Regions from separate parts of the Methylobacterium sp. D53M genome, predicted to be linked through region 1. Evidence: predicted binding sites of a transcription regulator. Region 1 holds the regulator's gene; each other region holds the start of a gene.

What was found. Region 1 encodes LexA, which represses DNA repair genes until DNA is damaged. Its sites were predicted from a motif close to TGTTCNNNNTGTGTTCNG; they were not measured.
Region 2: a site for LexA is predicted at 2,925-2,942, ahead of recA (recombinase RecA). Genes of this name have one in related genera too.
Region 3: a site for LexA is predicted at 2,935-2,952, ahead of ACLBYG_RS04965 (ATP-dependent helicase). Genes of this name have one in related genera too.

Annotation. Positions count from the first base shown of each region.
Region 1 covers NZ_JBKFAL010000003.1:275,253-280,488, forward strand. Annotated here, with positions in the region: gene ACLBYG_RS08745 (ComEC/Rec2 family competence protein) at 81-2,408, shown strand; gene lexA (transcriptional repressor LexA) at 2,402-3,130, opposite strand; gene ACLBYG_RS08755 (hypothetical protein) at 3,380-3,829, shown strand; gene ACLBYG_RS08760 (hypothetical protein) at 3,848-4,063, opposite strand; gene fae (formaldehyde-activating enzyme) at 4,394-4,933, shown strand; gene ACLBYG_RS08770 (hypothetical protein) at 4,973-5,236, opposite strand, start outside.
Region 2 covers NZ_JBKFAL010000010.1:3,422-8,657, reverse strand. Annotated here, with positions in the region: gene ACLBYG_RS15735 (hybrid sensor histidine kinase/response regulator) at 1-1,648, shown strand, start outside; gene recA (recombinase RecA) at 1,772-2,833, opposite strand; gene rpsQ (30S ribosomal protein S17) at 3,350-3,613, opposite strand; gene rpmC (50S ribosomal protein L29) at 3,635-3,850, opposite strand; gene rplP (50S ribosomal protein L16) at 3,863-4,276, opposite strand; gene rpsC (30S ribosomal protein S3) at 4,288-5,034, opposite strand; gene rplV (50S ribosomal protein L22) at 5,045-5,236, opposite strand, start outside.
Region 3 covers NZ_JBKFAL010000002.1:154,446-159,681, forward strand. Annotated here, with positions in the region: gene ACLBYG_RS04960 (PhoH family protein) at 1-111, opposite strand, end outside; gene ACLBYG_RS04965 (ATP-dependent helicase) at 525-2,924, opposite strand; gene ACLBYG_RS04970 (AsmA protein) at 3,260-5,236, shown strand, end outside.

The DNA of each region.
Region 1 (5,236 bases):
ACGGGCCGGCGGATGCGTTAAGAATCGCCCGCAGAATCGCCCGGCCCCGACGACAGGTCGCGCGGAGCGGGGCGGCGGCGATGCGGCGGATCGGCGCGAGGCGGGCGGACGGCGCGGTCGCGCTGATCGGCCCGCGCGCCCGAGCCCTTCCCGCCGCCCTCTTGGCCGCCCTCCTGGCCGCCCTCCCGGCGCTCCGCGACTGGGTCGTCGCCGGCCTCGCCCGCGAGGCCGAGCAGCGCCGGCTGTTCCCCTGGCTGGCGGTGGCCTTCGGCGGCGGGATCCTGGTCTACTTCGCGGCGGCCGACGGCGCGCCGAGCCTCGCCGCCCCCCTGATCGCGGCCGGCCTCGCGCTGGCGCCGGTCCCCGTCCTCGGCGCGCGGCCGGCGGCCCTGGCGGCGGCGCTCGCGGTGGCGGCCGCGTTCCTCGGCTTCGCGGCGGCGACCTGGCGGGTCTCGCAGGTCGCCGCACCGATCCTCACCCGCACCACGATCGGCCCGCTCGTCGGAACGGTCGAGGCCCTGGACGAGCGCGAGGTCGGCGCCCGGCTGGTGATCCGGGTGGAGAGCTTCGCCGGCCTCGCGCCGGAGGCGCGGCCCGCCCGGGTCCGGGTCTCGTTCCGGAAGACGCCGATTCCGCGTCCCGGGGACGGCGTCGCCGCCACGGCCCGGCTGCTGCCGCCCCCGGAGGCGGCCCGGCCCGGCGGCTACGACTTCGCCCGGGACGCCTATTTCCAGGGGATCGGCGCGGTGGGCTCGCTGATCGGCACCGTCACCGTCCGGGAACCGTCCGGGCCGCCGCCGCTGGGCCTGCGGCTCGCCGCTGCGCTCGACGCGGCGCGCAACGGGCTCACGCGCCGGATCGCAGAGGCCGCCGGCGGCCAGGCGGGCGCGGTGGCGGCGGCCCTGGTGACGGGCAAGCGCGGCCTCATCGGGCCGGCCACCAACGACGCGCTCCGCGCCGCCGGCATCTACCACGTGGTGTCGATCTCGGGCCTCCACATGGTGCTGGCCGCCGGCGTGGTGTTCTGGCTGGTGCGGGCGCTCCTCGCCGCGGTGCCGCTCTGCGCGCTCCTCTGGCCGATCAAGAAGATCGCGGCCGGCTTCGCCATGGTCGGCGTCACCGCCTACTGCGCCTTCTCGGGCTGGGACATCGCGGCCGAGCGCTCGCTGATCATGACCCTGATCATGCTGGGCGCGATCCTGGTGGACCGGCCGGCCCTGTCGATGCGCAACCTCGCCCTCGCGGCGCTGATCGCGCTCGCCCGGGAGCCGGAGGGCCTGCTCGGCCCGAGCTTCCAGATGTCCTTCGGCGCCGTGGCCGGGCTGATCGCCTGCGCGCGGCTGATCGACGGGCGGCTGCTCGTGCGCCCGGGGGCCGGGCGGATCGGGCGGCTCGTCGGGACCGGCCTGTCGGCGATCACCGGGACCCTGGCCACGACCCTGGTGGCGCAGGTCGCGACGGCCCCCTTCGCCACCTACCACTTCCAGACGGTCCAGCCCTTCGGCCTCGTCGGCAACGCCCTGACCCTGCCGCTCGTCTCCCTGGCGGTGATGCCCGCCGCGGTGATCGGCTGCCTCGCCTATCCCTTCGCCCTCGACCGGCCGGTCTGGTGGCTGATGGGGCAGGCGGTGGCCGGGATGCTGGCGATCTCGGACTGGATCGCCGGGTTCGAACGGGCGGTCCTGGTGCTGCCGGCCTTCGGCGCCGGGGCGCTCGCCCTGCTGACCGCCGGCCTGCTGCTGGGGACGCTGCCGGCCTCGCGCCTGCGCTGGCTCGCCGTGCCGCCGGTCCTGCTCGGGCTCGTCCTCGCGGCCCGGCCCGACCACTACGACCTCTACGTCGACCGGCAGGGCGCGGGGGCCGCGGTGCGGGGCCCGGACGGGCGGCTTGCGGCCCTCGGCAGACCCTCGGGCTTCGTCCTCGAGCAGTGGCTGAAGGCGGACGGCGACGGGCGGCGGCCCGCGGCGCTGATCGTCCGGTCGGGCAGCGGGCGCTGCGACCGGCTCGGCTGCACCGCCCGGCTGCCGGACGGGCGGGCGGTCGCCCTGGTCCGGGACCGGCGGGCCTTCCCGGAGGATTGCGCCCGCGCCGCGGTGCTGATCACGGGCCTCGCGGCGCCGCCCACCTGCACGGGGCCGCTGGTGATCGACCGGCGCGTCCTCGCCGCCCGCGGGGCCGTGGCCCTCCGGACCGACGGCGACGGCTTCGCCGCGCGCTACGCCCGGGACGACGGCCGCGCCGTGCCCTGGCGGCCGGCCGCCGGGCGCGGGCCGGGACCGCCGCGGCCGGTCACCGCGGAGCCGGGCGACCGCCCCGCGGAGGACGGGGTCGCCGCGACGCCGGAGGCCGACGCCGCGCCGGGCGGAGACCTCGCCCCCGACGACGCGCCGGCCGAGCCGCTTCAGTAGCGGCGGACGAGGCTCACGAGGCGGCCCTGGATCCGGACCCGGTCGGGCCCGAGCACGCGGGTCTCGTAGGCCGGGTTGGCGGCCTCGAGGGCGATCGACGAGCCGCGGCGGCGCAGGCGCTTGAGCGTCGCCTCCTCGTCGTCGATCAGCGCCACGATGATGTCGCCGGTATTGGCCGTCTCCTGCTTGCGGATGACCACGAGGTCGCCGTCCAGGATGCCCGCCTCGACCATCGAGTCGCCGCGCACCTCGAGGGCGTAGTGCTCGCCGCCGGCCACGAAGTCCGGCGACAGGGTGATGGCGTGGCTCTGGTTCTGGATCGCCGAGACGGGCGTACCGGCCGCGATCCGGCCCATGACCGGGATCGAGATGGCGCGGCCGGACTCGTCGATCATCCGCGTGCTCGCCGGGGCCGGCGGCTGCTTGGACTTACCGCCCTCGACCACGCTCGGCGTGAAGCGGCGCGGCTCGGCGGGGGCCTGAGTCGCCGGAGCGGCCTGGGTCAGGCTCTCGGGGATCCGGATCACCTCGATGGCGCGCGCCCGATTCGGGAGGCGCCGGAGGAAGCCGCGCTCCTCGAGCGCCGTGATCAGCCGGTGGATGCCGGATTTCGACTTGAGATCGAGGGCATCCTTCATCTCGTCGAACGACGGCGGGACACCGCATTCCTGCATCCGGCTCTGGATGAATCGCAGGAGGTCCAGCTGCTTGCGCGTGAGCATCGACGGGGGACTCGCGGCTTGGCGGACCGCCACGTGACGGTCTCCGAAACAAATCACGAACAGGTTAAACGTTCCGCAAGTGTTCCGCAAGAGCGGCACCGCTCGGCCCGGCGCTCCGCGGCGCGCCCGCGGGAGAAGGTCGAGAAACGCATTGACGGCGCAAGCGGAGCCGTTTCAATGCATCGCGGCGCCCCGCCGGGAAGGCGGCGGATCCGGGGCGCGGGCTGGGACCCTCTTGGAATGACGAGGATGCGACGACCCGCAGCTCTGCTGCCCCTCGGCCTCGCCGCCCTCGGCCTCGCCGGCTGCACCACCGGCTTCTCCTACATCTCGCGGAACTACGTGGCGCTCACTCCCCAGGTCGTCACGATCGGCTGCAAGGAGCCCTACGAGGTCTACGACAACCGGCAGCTGCGCCGGATGCTGATCGTGTCCAACGCCCTGCGCGAGTATACCGGCTGCAACCTGAGCGAGGTCCGGATCGATCCGGAGCCGGGCGCCACCCGGGTGAAGCGCTTCCGCACCGCCGCCCGGGCCTATCTCGACGAGACCGTGCGCGAGGATTGCCGGATCACCGGCGAGACCGTGTTCGATCCGCTGAAGACCGAGTTCGCCTACGCCTGCGACGCGCCGATCGAGAAGCGCGGCACCGTGGTCCCCCGCCTGCCGGGCCGCAATCCGGGCCTCGGCGTGCGCTGACCGGCCGGCGGCGCGTCCTCAGGCGCCCGGCTTCGGGAAAGTCCGCTCCGCGGCGTCGCCGGCGGCGGCCAGCAGGGCGCGGGCGAAGGCCCGGGCCTCCGTCCGGTCGAGCACGATCGCGGCGGTGACCGGCGCACCGCCGAGGTCGGCGAGGGCGAGTTCCAGGCGCACCCCGTCGGGCACGGCGCTCGCCTGAAGGCTCCAGCCGGAGCCCCGGTCCGTGCTCTCCGCCATCGTGTTCCTCCCGCATGCCCGGCACGGCGCCGCGCGCCCACCGGAACGGCCAGGCCCGGGACCGCTCCCGGAGCCGCGCTCCGGTCTTCCCTGCCTCGCCTGTCCGCGTTCCTCAAGGCCACAGGCCGCGCAGGGGTGGAGATGCGCGCCGTCGCGGATGCCGGCGGCCGCATCGCGGCGGCACGGGGCGGCACGGGGCGGCACGGGGCTGCGCCCGCGCCGCGGCGCGGGCGAGGGCAGGGGCGGCCGGGATGGGGGCCGGCTTCGGGGCGATTGACGCGAGGCCGCCGATGATGTCTCCCGCGGGCTCCGATCAGGTGGAGTTCGAACATGCAAGAGATCTGGTTCCGCACGGGCGAGGCCACGGTGCTGGCGGCCGAGGGCCAGTACACCGACGCCATGCCGGAGGTGCTGATCGGCTCGGTGCGCGGCCCGGTCGGTCAGGCCTTCGCGTCGATGATGGGGCAGGTCCAGGGCCACACGCGGATGTTCGTGGTGCGCGACCTCAACCAGCTCGTGCGCCCGGCCACGATGATGACCACCAAGGTCACGATCCACACGGCCGAGTATGCCGAGCTCCTCGGCGGCGTGGTCCAGGCCGCCACCGGCGACGCGATCGTGGACTGCATCATCGAGGGCATCCTGCCGAAGGACGGGCTCGACGAGCTGTGCATGATCATCATGATCTGGCTCGATCAGCGATGCGCCGAGGACGACAACCTCGACCAGAAGGACCTCTACCGGACCAACTACGAGGCCACGAAACTCGCCATCGCCCGCGCCCTCAAGGGCGAGCCGACGGTCGACGAGCTGATCGCCAACCGGAAGACCGTGAAGCACTACGCGCTCGACGGCGTGATCGAGTACTGAGCGGGCCCAGGCCACGCATCCTGCCGGCTCAGGTCCGCCTCAGCCCGGCGGGATGCGCCCCACCGAGCAGAGGGTCCGCATCGCGCTGCTGCCCGGGTCGGTGTAGCAGGAGGCCGACCAGCCGTTCTGCTGGATGAACGACTTGCGCCGCTCCGCCAGCGCGGTCCGGTAGGCGCTGGCGATGATCGGCTCGACGGTCGCGGCCGGTTGGCCGACGAGGATCTCGGAGGCCACCGACAGGTCGCGGAAGAAGGTCGCCGAGGGGCTCGGCTCGGCGGAGGTCGCCTGCACGATCGGCTCGGC
Region 2 (5,236 bases), on a different contig from region 1:
CGCCAACGCCTCGTTCACGCGCCTGTTCGGCACGGTCCCGCGGCAGGCCGACGACGGCGCCCCGGACGGGGAGGGTGTCCCGCGGGTCGAGCCCAACGTCGCCGACTCGGTGGCCGACCGGACCGCCCTGGAGGCCGGGCTCGCCCGCGCCGCGAGCGGGCGGACGGATCCGGAGCCCATCGAGGTCCAGCTCAACGGGCCCGGCGGCCGCTCGGCCCGGGTCTGGCTCAGCCCGGCCGACGGCGGCGATGCCGGCCAGCAGACCGACGAGGCCGAGCGGGTGATCCTCTACGCCCTCGACACGACGGCGCAGCGCCAGCTGGAGCAGCAGGTCGCCCAGGCCCAGAAGATGAACGCGGTCGGCCAGCTCGCCGGCGGCATCGCGCACGACTTCAACAACGTCCTGCAGGCGATCATCGGCTACTCGGACCTGCTGCTCGCGAGCCACCGGCCGACCGACCCGGCCTTCCAGGACATCATGCAGATCAAGCAGAACGCCAACCGGGCGGCGGGCCTCGTCCGCCAGCTCCTGGCGTTCTCCCGCCGGCAGACGCTGCGCCCGGAGGTGATGAATGTCGGGGAGGCGCTCTCCGAGCTGACCCTCCTCCTCAAGCGGCTCCTCGGCGAGCGCGTCGCGCTGGAGCTGAAGCACGGCCGCGAGGTCTGGCCCGTGAAGGCCGACGTCAACCAGTTCGAGCAGGTGATCGTCAATCTCGCGGTCAACGCCCGCGACGCCATGCCGGAGGGCGGCAAGCTGATGATCCGTACCGAGAACGTCTCCGATCCGGGGGCGGCCGCCGGTGCGGAGGGGCGCGGCGGGGCGCCGGCGGGCGACCACGTGCTGATCGAGGTGCGCGACACCGGCCAGGGCATCCCGCCCGAGCTGATGGAGAAGATCTTCGAGCCGTTCTTCACCACCAAGGAGATCGGCAAGGGCACCGGCCTCGGGCTCTCGACGGTGTTCGGCATCGTCAAGCAGTCCGGCGGCACCATCGACGTCCAGTCGAAGGTCGGGGAGGGCACGGCCTTCCGCATCTACCTGCCGCGTCACGTGCCCGTGGCGGAGCCCGAGGAGGTGCCGGTCGCGGCGGCCGAGCCGGCACTGCCGCGCGCGGAGCCGCTCGCGCCGGCTTCCACCACCGCCCATCCCGATTCCGGGTCGGACGCCAAGCCGGTCACCGCGCCGGCCGCGGGCGGCGACGCCGCTGTGCCGAAGGGGGAGACGCCGCCCGCCAAGGTCGACAAGCCGGCGCCGCGCAAGCCCGCCGCCGATCATACGGGGCAGGGGACCATCCTGCTCGTCGAGGACGAGGACCCGGTGCGGGCGGTCAACAGCCGGGCGCTCTCGGCCCGCGGCTACACGGTGCTGGAGGCGGCCTCGGGCCTCGAGGCCCTGGCGATCGTCCGCGAGGGCGCGCAGACCATCGATCTCGTCGTCTCCGACGTGGTCATGCCCGAGATGGACGGCCCGACGCTCCTGCGGGAGGTGCGCAAGCATCAGCCCGACCTGAAGGTGATCTTCGTGTCCGGCTACGCCGAGGACGCGTTCCGCAAGAACCTGCCCGAGGGCGAGACCTTCAACTTCCTGCCCAAGCCCTTCAGCCTGAAGCAGCTCGTCGAGACCGTGAAGAAGACGATGGCGGACTGACCGGCCCGCCGCGTCCGGTCACCGTCGCTCAACGAAGAGCGGCCCCGGAGAGACTCCGGGGCCGCGCATCTTCGAACGTCGCCAGGTCCGCCGCGCGCCGTCGCCGGCCCGCGGCGGCGCGGCCTAGGCCTCGCCCTCGTCGAGATCGTCCGCCGTCGGCGCGGCGTTCTCAAGGATCTTCTCGGCGACCAGACCGGAATTCTGCCGGATCGAGCCCTCGATCTCGGCCGCGATCTTCGGGTTGTCGCGCAGGAAGCCCTTCGAGTTCTCGCGGCCCTGGCCGAGGCGCTGGCTGTTGTACGAGAACCAGGCGCCCGACTTCTCGACGATCCCGGCCTTCACGCCGAGGTCGATCAGCTCGCCGACCTTCGACACGCCCTCGCCGAACATGATGTCGAACTCGACCTGCTTGAAGGGCGGCGCGACCTTGTTCTTCACCACCTTGACGCGAACCTGATTGCCGATCGCCTCGTCGCGGTCCTTGAGCGTCGAGATGCGGCGGATATCGAGGCGCACCGAGGCGTAGAACTTCAGGGCGTTGCCGCCCGTGGTCGTCTCGGGGCTGCCGTACATGACGCCGATCTTCATCCGGATCTGGTTGATGAAGATGACCATGCAGTTCGAGCGCGAGATCGAGCCGGTCAGCTTGCGCAGGGCCTGGCTCATCAGGCGGGCCTGGAGGCCCGGCTGGCTCTCGCCCATCTCGCCCTCGATCTCGGCCCGCGGGGTCAGCGCGGCCACCGAATCGACCACCAGCACGTCGATGGCGCCCGAGCGCACCAGCGTGTCGGTGATCTCGAGCGCCTGCTCACCCGTGTCGGGCTGAGAGATCAGCAGGTCGTCGAGGTTCACGCCGAGCTTGCGGGCGTAGACCGGGTCGAGGGCGTGCTCGGCATCCACGAAGGCGCAGACGCCGCCCTTCTTCTGGGCCTCCGCGATCGTGTGGAGCGCCAGCGTCGTCTTGCCGGACGATTCGGGACCGTAGATCTCGATCACGCGGCCACGGGGAAGGCCGCCGACGCCCAGCGCGATGTCGAGGCCCAGCGAGCCGGTCGAGACGGTCTCGACCTCCTGGACCTTGTCGCTCTTGCCGAGCCGCATGATCGAGCCCTTGCCGAAGGCGCGCTCGATCTGAGACAGGGCGGCGTCGATCGCCTTGGACTTGTCCTTGTCCACCGGGGGCATGTCGACCACTTTCAATGCGGGCTGGGCCATCTGGCGGGCTCCTTATGAAGGGGTTGGACGCAGTTCACAACGCGCGTCGCCACCGCCTCCATGTACCCGTTTTGTTCTCCACCAGCAAGGCCGGAACGCGGTTTTGCTGCACGCAAGTCACGAAATCCCGGCTCGACACCCGGATGCCCCGCGACAGCAATCCAATCCGGTAATCGGCCGCCAGGCCCCGTACGAATGCCGACACAACCCGCCGGACGGGACGGCCGCCAGCCGCAATGGCGACGCCTCCCGCGGTCCCGCACCAGGCTCGGCCCGCCGGCGACCGGGACCCAACCGCCAGACATGCGGCCGAAAACGACGACGCCCGGCACGAATCCGGCTCTCGCGAGTCGAATTGCGTCCGGGCGTTCGTCGTACCGGTCGCCGGGCATCCCCGGGATGGTCACCCCAGAGGAGGCACCATCCCGCGACGCCGCGGGCGAGAGTCTGGCGGACGCGGAGACCGCAGCCGCCGGGATCCCGGGATCAGGCGGCCTCGCCGGCCTCGGCCTGGGCGGCCTCGCCCTCGACCAGCTTCCAGGTCTTGGTCTTGGAGAACGGACGGCACTCCTCGATGAACACCGTCTGCCCGACCTTGGCGACGTTGCCCTCGTCGTGCGCGTGGTAGTTCTTCGACCGCCGCACGGTCTTCTTCATCACCGGGTGCGTGAAGCGGCGCTCCACCTTCACCACGATGGTCTTCTCACCCTTGTCGCTGACGACGGTGCCCTGAAGGATGCGCTTCGGCATGGTTGTCTCCTAAAACCCGCCTCAGCCCTTGGCCTGCTGCAGCGTCTTGGAACGCTGCAGAGTCCGGACACGGGCGATGTCGCGACGGACCTCGCGGACGCGGGCGACGTTCTCGAGCTGGCCGGTGGCCCCCTGGAAGCGCAGGTTGAACTGCTCCTTCTTGAGGTTGATCAGCTCGTCATTCAGCTGATCCGGCGACAGCGCCTTCAGATCAGACAGTCTCTGGGTCGACTTCACGATATCCTCCGTTCAGTCGGCGATGCGCTGGACGACCCGCGTGCGGATCGGGAGCTTCGCGGCGCCGAGGCGGAGCGCCTCCTTGGCGATGTTCTCGGCAACGCCGTCGACCTCGAACATGATCCGGCCGGGATGGACCCGGGCCGCCCAGTAATCCGGGGCGCCCTTACCGGAGCCCATGCGGACCTCGGTCGGCTTCGACGACACCGGGACGTCCGGGAACACCCGGATCCAGACGCGGCCCTGGCGCTTCATCTCGCGGGTGATCGCGCGGCGGGCCGCCTCGATCTGGCGGGCGGTGACGCGCTCGGGCTCCACCGCCTTCAGGCCGAACTGGCCGAAGTTCAGCTCGAAGCCGCCCTTGGCCGCACCGTGGATGCGGCCCTTGAACTGCTTGCGGAAGCGGGTCTTTTTCGGTTGCAGCATGGCTTCCTACCTTACGCGTGCTCGCGCTCGCGGCGTCCGCGCTCGCGGCCGCCCTCGCCATCGCGCTCACGGCGTCCGCCAGAGCGGCCGCCCTCTTCCTGGGCCTTCTTGTCCTGGGCCATCGGGTCGTGCTCGAGGATCTCGCCCTTGAACACCCACACCTTGATGCCGCAGGTCCCGTAGGTCGTGAACGCCGTAGCGGTGCCGTAGTCGACGTCGGCGCGCAGCGTGTGCAGCGGGACGCGCCCCTCGCGGTACCATTCCTGGCGGGCGATCTCGGCGCCGCCGAGACGGCCCGAGCAGTTGATCCGGATGCCCTCGGCGCCCAGACGCATGGCCGACTGCACGGCCCGCTTCATGGCGCGCCGGAAGGCGACGCGGCGCTCGAGCTGCTGGGCGATCGAGTCGGCCACCAGGGTGGCGTCGATCTCGGGCTTGCGCACCTCGACGATGTTGATGGTCACGTCGGCCTTGGTCATCGTGCCGACGAGCTTGCGCAGCTTCTCGATGTCCGCGCCCTTCTTGCCGATCACCACGCCCGGACGGCCCGAGTGGATGGTGACCCGGCACTTCCGGTGCGGGCGCTCGATGACGATCTTGGAGACCGCCGCCTGCTTGAGCTGCTTCATGAGGGCGGCGCGGATCGCGACGTCCTCGTGCATGAGCTTCGCGTAGTCGCCCTTGTTGGCGAACCAGCGGGAATCCCAGGTCCGGTTGATGCCGAGCCGGAGACCGATCGGGTTGACTTTCTGACCCATCAGATCCTCCTCAAGCCGCTTCGGCTTGGCGGACTTCGCGAACCACGATGGTGAGGTTCGAGAAGGGCTTCAGGATGCGCGCGCCGCGGCCGCGGGCGCGGGCGTGGAAACGCTTGAGAACCAGCGCCTTGCCCACGAAGGCCTGGGACACGACGAGGTCGTCGACGTCCAGGTCGTGGTTGTTCTCGGCGTTGGCGATGGC
Region 3 (5,236 bases), on a different contig from region 1:
TTCGGTGAGCGGCTGGATGGGAGCGAGATTGCGTTCTTCGTCGAAGCGTGTGCGATGAATGCGGGACGTGCGGTCTTCAACCAGTTCAAGTCGTGCGCGGCGTCTCTTCATGGATGTACACTCCAACGGGACTTGCCAACCTGGATCTGTTTCTGAACTGCCGTTTACCTGCTTGCTCCCGGTTCTACTCGCTTGCGGAACTTAATACCGGCCCAAGGCCGAAGGTTCCGCCCCGCGCTCGTCCGCCTGTGGAGAGCGTCACGACGTTCCGTGCGCGGCCGAATACGCGATGCAACTGGCGCACCAGTGCGATTCGCGCCCGACGATTGCGCGCCGGGTGTGACTAAGGGGTGACGGTCGGTGAAGGGGCTTCGAAAAAGCCGCGCGGCTGGCGCGGATGCATCAGGTTCGGGACGGTGGTGTCGCGGTAACGCGGCATCCGGCACGGTCGCGATCCTCCCCGCCCACGCGGGCGAAGCCGGCCGACCCTGCCGCCCTGACACGTCCGGGCTTGGTCGGCGGGACTAGCTCGATCCGGCCTGGACGAAGCTGTCGAGGACCATCTTCCGGCCGGCCTTGTCGAAGTCAACGGTCAGCTTGTTGCCGTCGACCGCCGCGACCGTTCCGGGGCCGAACTTGGTGTGGAAGACCCGCTGGCCGCCCTGGAAGGCCGAGGGCGCGCCCGTCGACTTGGCGATCAGCTCGCCCTCGATCTGGCGGGGACCGCCGGACTGGCCCCCGGACCGGCCGCCCGGGCCCGCCGAGCGGAAGCCGCTTCCGGACCCTGATCCGAACCCGGACCGGCCGCCCGGCGCGGTGTTGGCCTGCGCGCGCTGCCAGCCCGGCGTGCCGTAGCTCGATCCGAACGGCGTCGGGTTGCGGTCGAACCGCGAGGCGCCGGCGGAGAAGTGCGCCGGGGCCTCGACCACGTCGACCGCCGTCTCGGGCAGCTCGTCGATGAACCGGGACGGGATGGTCGAGGACCAGAGGCCGTGGATGCGCCGGTTGACCGCGAAGGACAGCTTCGCGCGCTTGCGCGCCCGGGTCAGCCCGACATGGGCGAGGCGCCGCTCTTCCTCCAGGCCCGCCCGGCCGCTCTCGTCGAGCGCCCGCTGGTTCGGGAACAGGCCGTCCTCCCAGCCGGGGAGGAACACGGTGTCGAACTCGAGCCCCTTGGCGGCGTGGAGCGTCATCAGCGAGACCCGCTCGGCGCCCTCCGCCTCCGAGGCCTCCATCACCAGGGAGACGTGCTCCAGGAAGGCCGCGAGGTCGGGGAACTCCTCCATGGAGCGGACGAATTCCTTCAGGTTCTCCAGCCGGCCGGCGGCGTCGGCGGAGCGGTCCTTCTGCCACATCTCGGTGTAGCCGGACTCCTCCAGGATGGTCTGCGCGACCTCGCTGTGCGGCTGCGTCTCCGCGAGCCGCGCCCATCGCGAGAAACTCTCGGTCAGCGCCCGCAGGGTCGAGCGGACCCGGGGCTTCAGCTCGTCGGTCTCGCACAGGCGCGCGGCGGCGATGCGCAGAGGCAGCCGGTTGGCGCGGCCGTAGGTGTGGAGCTGCTGCAGGGTGGCGTCGCCCAGGCCGCGCTTGGGCGTGTTCACGATCCGCTCGAAGGCGAGGTCGTCGCTGACGTTCACGGTGGCGCGCAGGTAGGCCAGCGCGTCGCGGATCTCGGCGCGCTCGTAGAAGCGCGGGCCGCCGATGACCCGGTAGGGCAGCCCGAGCTGGACGAACCGGTCCTCGATCTCGCGCATCTGCGCCGAGATCCGCACCAGCACGGCGATCTCCGACAGGGGATGCTGCTTCGACTGGAGGGACTCGATCGATTCGGCGAGCATCCGCGCCTCCTCTTCCGAATCCCACGCGCCCGTCACGGTGACGCGCTCGCCCGGCTCGTCGTCGGTGCGCAGGGTCTTGCCGAGGCGGCTCTCGTTCCTTGCGATCAGCCCGGAGGCGGCGGCCAGGATGTGGCCCGTGGAGCGGTAGTTGCGCTCCAGCCGCACCACCACCGCGCCCGGGAAGTCGTGCTCGAAGCGCAGGATGTTGTCGACCTCGGCGCCCCGCCAGCCGTAGATCGACTGGTCGTCGTCGCCGACGCAGGCGATGTTCTTCCGGGACTGCGCCAGCAGGCGCAGCCACAGGTACTGGGCGACGTTGGTGTCCTGGTACTCGTCGACCAGGATGTAGCGGAACCGGTCCTGGTAATTGGCCAGGACGTCGGGGTTCTCCCGCCAGAGCTTGAGGCAGAGCAGCAGGAGATCGCCGAAATCGACGGCGTTCAGGGTCGCGAGCCGGGCCTGGTAGGCGGTGTAGAGGGCGCCGCCCTTGCCGAACGCGAAGGCCGAGGCCTCGCCCGGGGGCACCTGCTCGGGGCCGAGGCCGCGGTTCTTCCAGCCGTCGATGGCGTGGGACAGGGCGCGGGCCGGCCAGCGCTTCTCGTCGACGTTCTGGTCGGCGATGACCTGCTTCATCAGCCGGAGCTGGTCGTCGGTGCCGAGGATGGTGAAGTCGGATTTCAGCCCGACCAGCTCGGCGTGGCGGCGCAGGATCTTGGTGCCGATGGCGTGGAAGGTGCCGAGCCACGGCATGCCCTCGCCGGCCGGCCCGATCAGCGCGCCGATCCGGTGCTTCATCTCCCGGGCGGCCTTGTTGGTGAAGGTCACCGCCAGGATGTCGAAGGGGCGGGCCCGGTTGGTGGCGATCAGGTGGGCGATGCGGGTGGTCAGCACCCGGGTCTTGCCGGTGCCGGCCCCGGCCAGCACCAGGACCGGGCCCTCCGTGGTCTCGACGGCGCGGCGCTGCTCGGGGTTGAGGCCCTCGAGGTAGGCGGCCGCGTCGCGCCGGAGGGCACCCATGGCGCGGGCAGCGATGGACGTGGCGGGCGCGCCGTCCCCGGCGGGTTGCGGATGCGGGCGGTTCTGCATCCCGCTTCCCTGGACCAAATCGCGAACGGCGTCGAGGCCGTTCGCGCCGCGGCGGGGGCGCGGAGCCATGAAGCGCGGCTGTCCGCGCCGGGGTGATCCGCGTCCTCCGGGCGCGTCGCGCTCCGCGGCCGGCCGCGCGATCCGGAGGCCGCGGGCCCGGGATGCCCGAGGAACCTCGCGCGTGCCCCGACCGCCGCTCGGGACCGTGGCATCGCCGCTGGCGCCCCCGGCGGCTTATCGTGCTATGGCCGTGGCGACTGACTCGCGGGGGCACGCGGGGCACGGCGGCCCGGTGAGGTCGCGGCCTCGCGCAGAGATGGTGCGGAACGGGACCATTGCGTGATCTTCTGACCGCGCTGGCGTGCGCCGTCATCCTGGTTCTCGTGGCGGCGCTCGCGGTCCCGCCCTTCGTCGACTGGCAGGCCCATCGCGGGCTCGTCGAGCGGGCGCTCGCCCGGTCCCTGGGCGTTCCGGTCCGGACCGACGGCCGGATCGAGGTCCGCCTGCTGCCGTCGCCGCGGCTGCGCGTGGACCGCCTCCACCTCGGCGCCGATCCGGACCGCCCGAGCCTGGATGCCCGGTTCGTCAAGGCCGAGATCGCCCTCGCGCCGCTCCTCAAGGGCGAGTTCCGCTTCACCGAGACCCGGATCGGCCGGGCCGAGATCAAGCTCCCGGTCGCCGGCCCGGACACGCTGAAGCTGCCGCCCGATTTCGGCGGGGCCCTGCGCGACCGCGACCTCGCCATCGAGAACCTGCACATCCAGCAGTTCCTCGTCACCACGCAGGTCCCCGCCACCGGGCGGACCGACCAGCTCTACGTCCAGGACCTGCGCCTGCAGGCGCCGGCCCTGGTCGGGCCCTGGCGGATCGAGGGGACGAGCGGCGGCGTCCCGTTCCGGGCGGTCAGCGGCACGCCGGGACCGGACGGGCGCCTCGCCGCCAAGATCTCCGGCGGCGGCGACGCGACGCCGCGCTTCGAGGCGGACGCGCGGTTCGGCCTCGTCCCCGCCGAATCCGGCGGCGCCCAGGTCGAGGCCGAGGGCTCCGCCCGCCTCGTCGTCGGGCCGCCGACCCAGGCGGCCGGCGCCTACCTGCCGTTCTCGCTGGCCGGCACCTTCAAGGCCCGGGGCACGCAGGTGCGCTTCGAGGCCGTCGACCTCGCCGTCGACCCCGGCGGCCGGGCCCTGCGGCTCGGCGGCACCGGCCGGCTCGACCTGCGCCAGTGGCGCGCCGGCCTGACCCTGGACGCCCGCCGCCTCGACTTCGACGCCTTCCTGGCCTCGGCGGAGGGGCAGAACCTGATCGCCCGGGGCCTGCCGCGCTCGGCCGGCAGCCTGCCGGCCATGCTCGACCTCGACCTCACGGTGGGCAGCGCCGTGCTGGGCGGCGAGGAGTGGTCGAACCTCGCCATCACCGGCACCCTGGAGCGGGCCGGCGGCCTGCTGCTGCGCCGCTTCGCGGTGACCGGGCCGGCCGAGTCCACCGTCACGGCGAGCGGGCAGGTCGAGACGGCGCCGCTGCGCTTCTCCGGCCCGGTGGCGCTCGCCGCCCCCGACTCGGAGGCGCTCGGCCGCTACCTGCGCCGCCTGGGCGCCGAGGGGCCGCTCGTCGCGCTCCTCGACGGGCGGAAGATCGAGGCCGCCGCCGACCTTTCGGCCGCCGGGACCGGCCTGTCCCTGCGCAACATGCGCCTCGGCCTCGGGCCGGCGCGGATCACCGGGAACGCCCGCTACACCGCCGCCGAGGGCACCGAGCGCGGGCGGTTCGAGGCCCAGATCCGCGCCACCGGCCTCGACATCGCCGGCCTGCCGCCCCTCGGGACGACCCTCGGCACCCTGCGCGACACCGACCTCGCCCTGACGCTCGAAGCGAAGGACGTCCGGTTCGGCACCGCGGGCTCCGGCACCGGCACGATCGCTGCGCGGATCCAGTCGGACGGCGCCGGCCTGACGGTCGACAGCCTCGACGTCGCCGACCTCGCCGGCGCCAGCGCCCGGCTGTCTGGGCAGATCGGCGCGGACGGGACCGGCCGCGTCTCCGGGCGCCTCAAGGCGCCGGCGGCGGCGCCGCTGCTCGGCCTGCTCGAGCGGGTCTGGGTGGGTGAGATCCGCCTGCTGCCCGCCTTCCTGCGGGACGCGCCCCTCGACCTCGCCGTCACCCTCGACCGGGAGGGCGGCGCGGCCGCGGCCCTGCGGACCCAGACCCGGGGCAGCGCCGGCGGTGGCACCCTCGACCTGACGCTCGCGAGCCGCGGCACGCGGATCGAGGGCGGCACCGCCACCCTCACGGCGCCGCGGGCGGGGGCGTGGTTC